DNA from 2 places in the Shewanella aegiceratis genome. Region 2 is predicted to be linked to the other one. Evidence: predicted binding sites of a transcription regulator. Region 2 holds the regulator's gene; the other holds the start of a gene.
What was found. The regulator sigma-54, encoded in region 2, starts transcription at its own class of promoters, with help from an activator protein. The targets are predictions, from matches to a motif close to GTTGGCACGNNNNTNGNNT.
Positions count from the first base shown of each region.

Region 1: glnA (glutamate--ammonia ligase) is a predicted target of sigma-54. The motif match lies at 1,137-1,155, and genes of this name have one in related genera.

Region 1 covers NZ_CP080416.1:4,186,210-4,190,707, forward strand. Annotated here, with positions in the region: gene typA (translational GTPase TypA) at 1-868, opposite strand, end outside; gene glnA (glutamate--ammonia ligase) at 1,237-2,646, shown strand; gene K0H80_RS18210 (N-acetyl-ornithine deacetylase) at 3,011-3,835, shown strand; gene K0H80_RS18215 (aminotransferase class V-fold PLP-dependent enzyme) at 4,028-4,498, opposite strand, start outside.
Region 2 covers NZ_CP080416.1:3,885,102-3,889,599, forward strand. Annotated here, with positions in the region: gene lptC (LPS export ABC transporter periplasmic protein LptC) at 1-407, shown strand, start outside; gene lptA (lipopolysaccharide transport periplasmic protein LptA) at 394-939, shown strand; gene lptB (LPS export ABC transporter ATP-binding protein) at 936-1,667, shown strand; gene K0H80_RS16880 (RNA polymerase factor sigma-54) at 1,802-3,289, shown strand; gene hpf (ribosome hibernation promoting factor) at 3,320-3,607, shown strand; gene ptsN (PTS IIA-like nitrogen regulatory protein PtsN) at 3,610-4,053, shown strand; gene rapZ (RNase adapter RapZ) at 4,050-4,498, shown strand, end outside.

The DNA of each region.
Region 1 (4,498 bases), 300 kb from region 2:
CACATACAGTGTCAGAGATCTTCAGCTCGCCAAGACCTGTGATCGCTACGATGTCGCCGGCATTAGCTTCAGCCACTTCGTGACGGTCCAGACCCATGTAACCAAGTACCTGGCCGATCTTACCGTTACGTGTGGTGCCGTCAGCGCCCACTACGGTAACCTGCTGGTTTACCTTAACGCTGCCGCGCTTGATACGGCCAACGCCGATAACGCCCACGTATGAGTTGTAGTCCAGCTGAGAGATCTGCATCTGGAAGGCACCTTCGGCATCGGCGTCAGGTGAAGATACTTTCTCGACGATGGTCTCGAACAGTGGCGTCATGTCTGTGCCAGTCTCTTCAGGATCCAGAGTCGCGAAACCGTTCAGTGCAGACGCATAAACGATTGGGAAGTCCAGCTGCTCGTCGGTAGCACCCAGGTTGTCGAACAGGTCGAATACTTGATCGATAACCCAATCAGGGCGCGCACCCGGACGGTCGATCTTGTTGATCACTACGATAGGCTTAAGGCCTTGAGCGAAGGCTTTCTTAGTCACGAAACGTGTCTGTGGCATTGGACCATCGACCGCATCAACTAGCAGTAGCACACAGTCAACCATAGAAAGTACACGTTCTACCTCGCCACCGAAATCGGCGTGGCCAGGGGTATCAACGATGTTGATACGGTAATCGTTCCACTTGATGGCAGTATTCTTCGCCAGAATCGTGATTCCACGTTCCTTTTCAAGATCGTTGGAATCCATCACCCGCTCAGCGGCCTCTCCTCGAGTCTCAAGGGTTCCAGACTGTGCCAGCAGCTTATCAACCAGGGTCGTTTTACCATGGTCAACGTGTGCAATAATGGCGATGTTACGTAAATTCTCTAACACGGATAAACCTCTTACCATCGAAAAAATAGGGTATTGATAACAGCCCTAATAATAGCTGTTGCAATAAAAAACGTGCCATTCTACTCTAGCGAGGGGCTCTCGCACAGGATTATTTTTTAGTCAGCTATGAATAGTCATGTTTATATTGGTGCGCACCATATTGGTGAACGCACCATCAAGAGGCATCTGTTGCACCGTTATGGTGCAATAACGAGATTCCCGCCACCTACCTTCTTTATTGTTCCCATAAAAATCAATATGTTAAACTTTTGGCACGAGTCTAGCTTTACTCATGCCAGAACCGCGTTGGTCGCAACGCTGAATGATATAAGAAGGGCATCCCCTCTACTCTACTCGGAGACTTTAGAATGTCAGTTGAATCAGTTTTACAACAACTAGAAGAACTTGAAGTTAAGTTTGTTGATTTGCGTTTTACCGATACTAAAGGTAAAGAGCAGCACGTATCTATTCCTGCTCACCAGGTTGATGCCGATTTCTTTGAAGACGGTAAAATGTTCGACGGTTCATCTATTGCTGGTTGGAAAGGCATTAACGAGTCTGACATGGTACTGATGCCAGACCCAACGACCTTCGTTCTTGACCCGTTCACCGAAGAAACCACTGCCCTGATCCGCTGTGACATTCTTGAGCCAGGCACTATGACTGGTTACGACCGCGACCCACGCTCTATCGCTAAGAAAGCCGAAGAGTACATGGTTTCTACCGGCATCGCCGATACCGTACTCATTGGTCCTGAGCCAGAGTTCTTCCTGTTTGACGACGTTAAATTCGGTACCGACATGTCTGGCTGTTTCGTTAAGCTAGACGCTAAAGAAGCGGCTTGGAACTCAGGCACTCACTACGAAGACGGCAACACAGGTCACCGTCCATTCGTGAAAGGTGGTTACTTCCCAGTAGCACCGGTTGACTCTTCACAAGATCTTCGTAGCGCCATGTGTCTGGTTCTGGAAGAGATGGGTCAAGTGGTTGAGGCTCACCACCACGAAGTGGCGACTGCCGGTCAGAACGAGATCGCGACTCGCTTCAACAAGCTGACTGAAAAGGCTGACGAAATCCAAATTCTTAAGTACGTGGTTCACAACATGGCCCACGCTTACGGCAAGACGGCGACCTTCATGCCTAAGCCAATCGTTGGCGACAACGGTAGCGGCATGCACGTTCACCAATCACTGGCTAAAGACGGTGTTAACCTCTTCTCTGGTGACAAGTATGCGGGTCTGAGTGAGACTGCTCTGTACTACATCGGCGGTATCATCAAGCACGCTCGCGCGCTTAACGCCTTCACTAACCCAAGCACCAACTCGTACAAGCGTCTTGTGCCTCACTTCGAAGCACCAGTCATGCTGGCCTACTCGGCACGTAACCGCTCTGCGTCTATCCGTATCCCAGTAGTACCAAGCCCTAAGGCACGTCGTATCGAGACTCGCTTCCCAGATCCAACGGCTAACCCATACCTGGCGTTCGCTGCACTGCTGATGGCTGGTCTTGACGGTATCCAGAACAAGATCCACCCAGGCGAAGCCATGGACAAAGATCTATACGATCTGCCAGCGGAAGAAGCGGCTGAGATCCCACAGGTTGCAACCTCTCTTGAGAACGCACTTGAGAACCTGGATGCAGACCGTGAGTTCCTTACCAAAGGCGGCGTATTCTCTGATGACTTCATCGACTCTTACATCGCTCTGAAGACTGCAGAAGCAGAGAAAGTGGCTCGCACCACTCACCCAGCCGAGTTTGAACTGTACTACAGCCTATAATCCTCGCCTCTTAAGCCAGGATCATTGCTCGAAGAAGCCGCCCCATGAGGCGGCTTTTTTTTATGGCTTTCAAAAACGACTTCTTCGATTCTTATATCGCACTGAAGACAGCAGAAGCTTCGAGTGTGGCTCGCACCACTCACAAAGCCGAGTTCGAACTGTGCTAAAACCTGTAAGCCTGTAATCCTTGCCGCTAAGCTTGGATTAACGCTCGAAGAAGCCGCCGTTTAAGGCGGATTTTTTATGCCCTTTTACCGGCAGATAAACTTGGCTTAAGCGCCTGATGGCGGGCATAAAATTGATTTATCTTTATGGCCAAACTGCTATCATGATCACGCCGAATCACTTACTTTAGAATCCCATTATGTCTAGCCGCGATCCCTTCCAGTCTTTCACCTGGCACAGCGATATTTTTAGCTGTCAGAGCAATGATATCAGCAGCTTCTATGCCCGCTTAGAAGAGCAAGCCAGCCGCCTCGGGCTACAGGCACGCAAGCTGGATGATGCCGGTCCGCATCCGCTGGAACTGTATCAGTCGCCGGCGCAGAAGGCGGATCAGCCCTCGATATTGATCAGCGCCGGCTTTCATGGCGAAGAGGCCGCCGGCCCCTGGGGACTGCTCTACTTCCTCAACGAACTGGAACCCGAACTCTTCGGCCAGATCAACCTTAGCCTACTGCCACTGGTGAACCCCACAGGTTTCAAGCGTGGCCATAGATTCAATAAGCTGGGACAAAACCCGAATCGTGGCTTCGTGTTAGAAAACGGCCGTGGCCGTAGCAATCAAGACACCTCGAGCGAGGGTGAGATACTACTGGCTCACTCTCAGCTGCTGGCCGCCGCCAGTAAAGATGGCATCCTCACCTGTCATGAAGATGTATTGCTCACAGACACCTACATCTATTCCTTCGAGGCCAATCAGCATCCAGGCCAATTCAGCCGCGAACTACGCGACGCCCTGGGGCACTATTTCCCCATCGCCCAGGACGGACTGATCGACGACTGTCCGGTGCAAGATGGCATCATCTTCAACCATTTCGACCTCTCCTTCGAGGCCTTCCTGGTGCGACTGGGCGCCAGTGTCGGCGTCTGTAGCGAGACCCCAGGCCAGAAGAGTTTCGATCAGCGTATCCTGGCCAACGCCGCCATCATCAAGCGTTTCGTCGAGCTGACATTAGCGAAGCGATAAGGGCATAAGCGAAGCGTTAAGGGCATAAGCGAAGCGTTAAAAGAATGAGCGAAGCGCTAGAGGCATAAGCTAAGCAATAAGCTCCCCCTTAGATAAAAAAGCCAGGCACTCGGCCTGGCTTTTCGTTATCTGTTTTACGGTCATTCACTCACTACTGCGGGACTAACGACTGCCGGACTAACGACAACAGGGCTAACGACAGAAAGGCGCCAGGGCCTCAAGCAGCCGCTGCATATCCTGCTCGCCGTTGTAGATGTGGGGCGAGATCCGCATCCCCTGCTTGCGCACATCTAGGCTAATATCCGCCTGGGTCAACGCCTCGATCGCCGCTTGCTGGGCTTCACCGAAGTCTAAGATGGCGGTGCCGCTACAACGAGCCGGATCCGAGGGTGAGACCAGGGCATCACCCGCCTGACGCCAGATGCGCTCCAGCTGCATCAGGTTGTGCTGGCGCACCTTGCCGCTACCCAGCTCGGCAAAATAGCCAATGCTGTGGGCCGCGAGAGCGAAAGGCGCCACAGATGGAGTGCCGCCCCAGAACTTAAGCGCCGAGTCATGGTAGCGAAAATCGTGAATGTCGAACTCGAACGGGTTCTCATGGCTGAACCAACCCACATCCTGGGGTGAGCAATGCACCAGCTGATCGGCGCTCACCCATAGGTA
Region 2 (4,498 bases):
ACAATGATGAGGGTGGCATCAACAGCCGGGTATCGGCCAGTCACATGGAGCACTACGCCGAGCGCAACCAGACCTACTTTACCCAGCCCATCTATCTGGTCTACCCCGACAACGGCGATGCCCAGTGGCGCCTGAGATCCACCAAGGGCACATTGGACAAAAATAGCGGACGGGTCACCCTGGAAAATAATGTTATCATTGATGCCATTAGCCCAGAGGAACCGATTCAGACCATAGAGACCACCTATCTGGAGCTGGATCTCAATACTATGATTATGACATCCGACAGAAGCATTCGGATCACAGGGCGTGATTTCCTCATCACGGGGGAAGGCCTATATGCCGATCTCAACGCCCAAAATATAAAACTGACGAGTCAGGTAGAAGGAACATATGAAACTAAATAGCCTTATTCTTGCGGGCCTGCTGCCCCTGGTCAGTATTGGCGCCCATGCCAAGGTAAACGACCTGCTGCAAGAGGTTAAGATCTCTGCCGCCAGCCAGGAAGCCGACATTAAGAACAACCAGATCATCTTCCACGGTCCGGTCGAGGTCACCCAAGGCTCAATCAAGATATTGGCCAGTGAACTACGCGCCTTCAGCAAAGAGAAGAACAGCGGCAAGATACTGATCGCCACCGGCAACCCGGCCACTTACTCTCAGGTGATGGAAGATGGCCGTCCCGCCTCGGCCAGCGCCAAGGAGATACGTTACGAGCTTTCCAGCCGCACCCTGACACTGATCGGCGACGCCACCCTGGAACAGGAAGGCAGCCAGGTCACGGGTTCGCAGATCCGCTACAACATAGAGCAGCAACAGCTGATCGCCGAGAGCACAGGCAAAGACAGAGTGATCACCATCATTCAGCCTGAAAACTATCAGGAACAGATCCAGCCAGAGCAGAAGCCCGAGAAGAAACCAGAACAGGAAAAACAATGACAGACCTGATCTTGAAGGCGGAGAACCTCGCCAAGAGCTATAAGAGTCGTGCCGTTGTCCAAGACGTGAGCCTCACGGTCAAGACCGGGCAGATCGTCGGCCTGCTGGGGCCAAACGGCGCCGGCAAGACCACCACCTTTTACATGGTCGTCGGCCTGGTACAGAGCGACAAGGGCCGCATCTTTATCGACGATGACGACCTGACGCTAGACCCCATGCACCTGCGCGCCCGCAAAGGCATAGGCTACCTGCCCCAGGAAGCCAGCATCTTCCGTAAGCTCTCGGTGCGAGACAACATCATGGCCGTGCTCCAGACCCGCAGCGATCTTAATAACGATGGCCGCGAAGAGGAGCTGGAACACCTGCTGGAAGAGTTTCACATCACCCATATCCGTGACAGCCACGGCATGGCGCTCTCGGGCGGTGAACGTCGCCGGGTGGAGATCGCCAGGGCGCTTGCTGCCAACCCTAAGTTTATTCTTCTCGACGAGCCGTTCGCCGGTGTCGATCCTATCTCGGTCATCGACATCAAGAAGATCATCGAGCAGCTTAAGAATCGCGGCCTGGGGGTGTTGATCACCGACCATAACGTGCGCGAAACATTAGACGTCTGCGAGAAAGCCTATATCGTCAGCCATGGTAATCTGATCGCCGAGGGCACACCCGCCGAAATCTTAGACAACCAGCAAGTACGAGCAGTGTACTTAGGTGAACAATTCAAGCTATAGTTAATCTTATAATGGGGCCACAGAGGAAATACCATGCGTTAATTGTGGCCTTAGGCACTATCCGATATATTTGTCCGGCACATATAGCCAGAGCTTTCTCATTTTATAATTAGAAACAAGGGAATAGCAGTACGATGAAAGCGTCACTTCAGCTCAAAATGGGTCAGCATCTCACCATGACGCCCCAGCTACAACAGGCCATACGTCTGTTGCAGTTGTCGTCATTAGAGTTGCAGCAGGAGATCCAGCAGGCATTAGAATCCAACCCGCTACTGGAGTTGGATGAAGAGCAGGAGAGCGCCAGCATCGAGCTGCAAGACGATAGCGTCAGCGACAGCTTCGACAACAAGTACGACGACAAGATAGAGCTGGATTCGAGCCAGGATAACTCAGGGGTCGAGACCTCAGACGCCCTGACTCAAGACTCAATGCCAGACGAGCTGCCGGTGGATACCACCTGGGATGAGGTCTACACTGCCTCGCCAAACTCAAGCTCGGGCGCCATGCGCGACGACGACATGCCTTTTCAGGGCGAGACCAGCGAAGGTCTGTATGAACACCTGGAATGGCAGAAGAACCTGACCCCTTTTTCCGATAACGACCTGGCCATCGCCACCGCCATCATCGACGCCATCGACGAGCGCGGTTACCTGACCCAGACCTGCGAAGATATTCTCGAGGCCATGGGCGACCCAGAGATCGAACTAGACGAGGTCGAGGCGGTGCTCAAACGGGTACAACACTTCGACCCTATTGGTGTGGCGGCCCGCGACCTCAGCGAATGTCTGACGATTCAGCTAGCCCAATACAGCGACGACACGCCGCACATCGCCAACGCCCGCATGCTGATCAAGGAGCACCTGGATCTCATCGCCGGACGCGACTTCCGTCTGCTGATGCGCAAAACCAAGCTCAAGGAAGATGAGCTGAGGGATGCCATAGCCCTGATCCAGACCCTGAATCCCCGTCCCGGCCTCGCCATCACCGCCAGCCGCGACGAGTACGTGATCCCGGATGTGACCGTCACCAAGAAGAAGGGACGCTGGGTAGTCGAGCTCAACCCAGACAGCATGCCCAAGATCAACGTCAACCAACAGTATGCCGCCATGGCCCGCAGCACTAAGAGTCAGGCGGATGGCCAGTTTATTCGCGGTCACCTGCAGGAAGCCAAATGGTTCCTCAAGAGCCTGGAGAGTCGCAACGAGACCCTGCTCAAGGTGACCAACTGTATCGTCGACTTCCAGCAAGGTTTCTTCGAATTTGGCGAAGAGGCGATGAAGCCCATGGTACTTAACGACATCGCCGAGGCGGTGGAGATGCATGAATCCACCATCTCGCGTGTGACCACGCAAAAATATATGCATACCCCGAGAGGGATCTTCGAGCTTAAATACTTCTTCTCCAGTCACGTCGGTACCGACGATGGCGGAGAGTGCTCTTCAACAGCAATACGTGCCTTCATTAAGAAGCTGGTTGCTGCGGAAAACCAGAAAAAGCCATTGAGCGACAGCAAGATGGCTCAACTCTTGGCCGAACAGGGTATTAAGGTGGCTAGACGCACCATTGCCAAGTATCGCGAGGCAATGCTTATACCGCCCTCGAATCAGCGCAAGAGCTTATAAAACAAACCTGGAAACTGGAGGACTATCTTTATGCAAATAAACCTGACTGGGCACCATATCGAGATCACCCAATCTCTACGAAGCTACATCGAAGAGAAATTCACAAAGCTTGAACGTCATTTCGATCAGATCAATAATGTGCACGTTGTATTAAATGTCGAAAAGTTGCAACAGAAGGTTGAGGCAAAGTTACATCTCCGTGGCGGAGAAGTGTTCGCAACATCCGAACATGCGGACATGTATGCCGCGATAGACTCCCTGATTGACAAACTCGATCGTCAGGTCATTAAACACAAAGAGAAGCTTACTAAACATTAACGATGGAACTGAGTACCATCCTGCGGCCGGAGTGCACCACCTGCGCCACTCCGGGCAGTAAGAAAAAGGTACTGGAGCTTATCAGCGACTTAGCCGCTGTCCAGTACCCCACCCTCTCCTCTCAAGAAATATTTGAAAGCCTTCTGGCTCGAGAGAAAATGGGCAGCACAGGTATAGGCAATGGTATCGCGATTCCTCACGGACGGCTGACTAACATAGATCAACCCGTGGCCGTACTGGTGAAATGTGCTGAACCAATCGCATTCGATGCCATTGACAATCAGCCCGTCGATATCCTTTTTGCGTTATTGGTGCCCGCAGATCAATGCGAGCAACATCTTAGCACCCTGGCCGCTATGGCCGAGAAGCTCAATGATAAGGCGATCATGAAGCAGCTAAGAAAGACACAAGATGAATCCGAACTCTATCAGGTGATCACCCAATGAAATTGGTTTTGGTATCCGGACGCTCAGGATCGGGAAAATCCGTCGCACTCAGGGTCCTAGAAGATCTAGGCTACTACTGTGTCGACAATCTGCCCTTGCAGATGATGGAGTCCCTGCTGGAGCAGCTCAAGGGACGCAGCGATCTCGTGGCCATCAGCGTCGATGTGCGCAACATGCCCAGCGAAGAGATCCAGCTGGAAAAACAGCTGGCCAAGCTCCCCAAAGATACCGAAATCTTAAGTTTCTTCCTGAACTCCAGCGACAATGTGCTGCTCAAGCGCTATAGCGAGACCCGCAGACTACACCCGCTGTCACGCTCTAAGGTCTCCCTCAAGGAGGCAATTCAGCTCGAGGGCAAGTTGCTCGACCCCATCGCCAAACTCGTGGATCACTATATCGACACCTCTAACCTCAACATCTATGAGTTGAGCGACAAGGTGCGCGA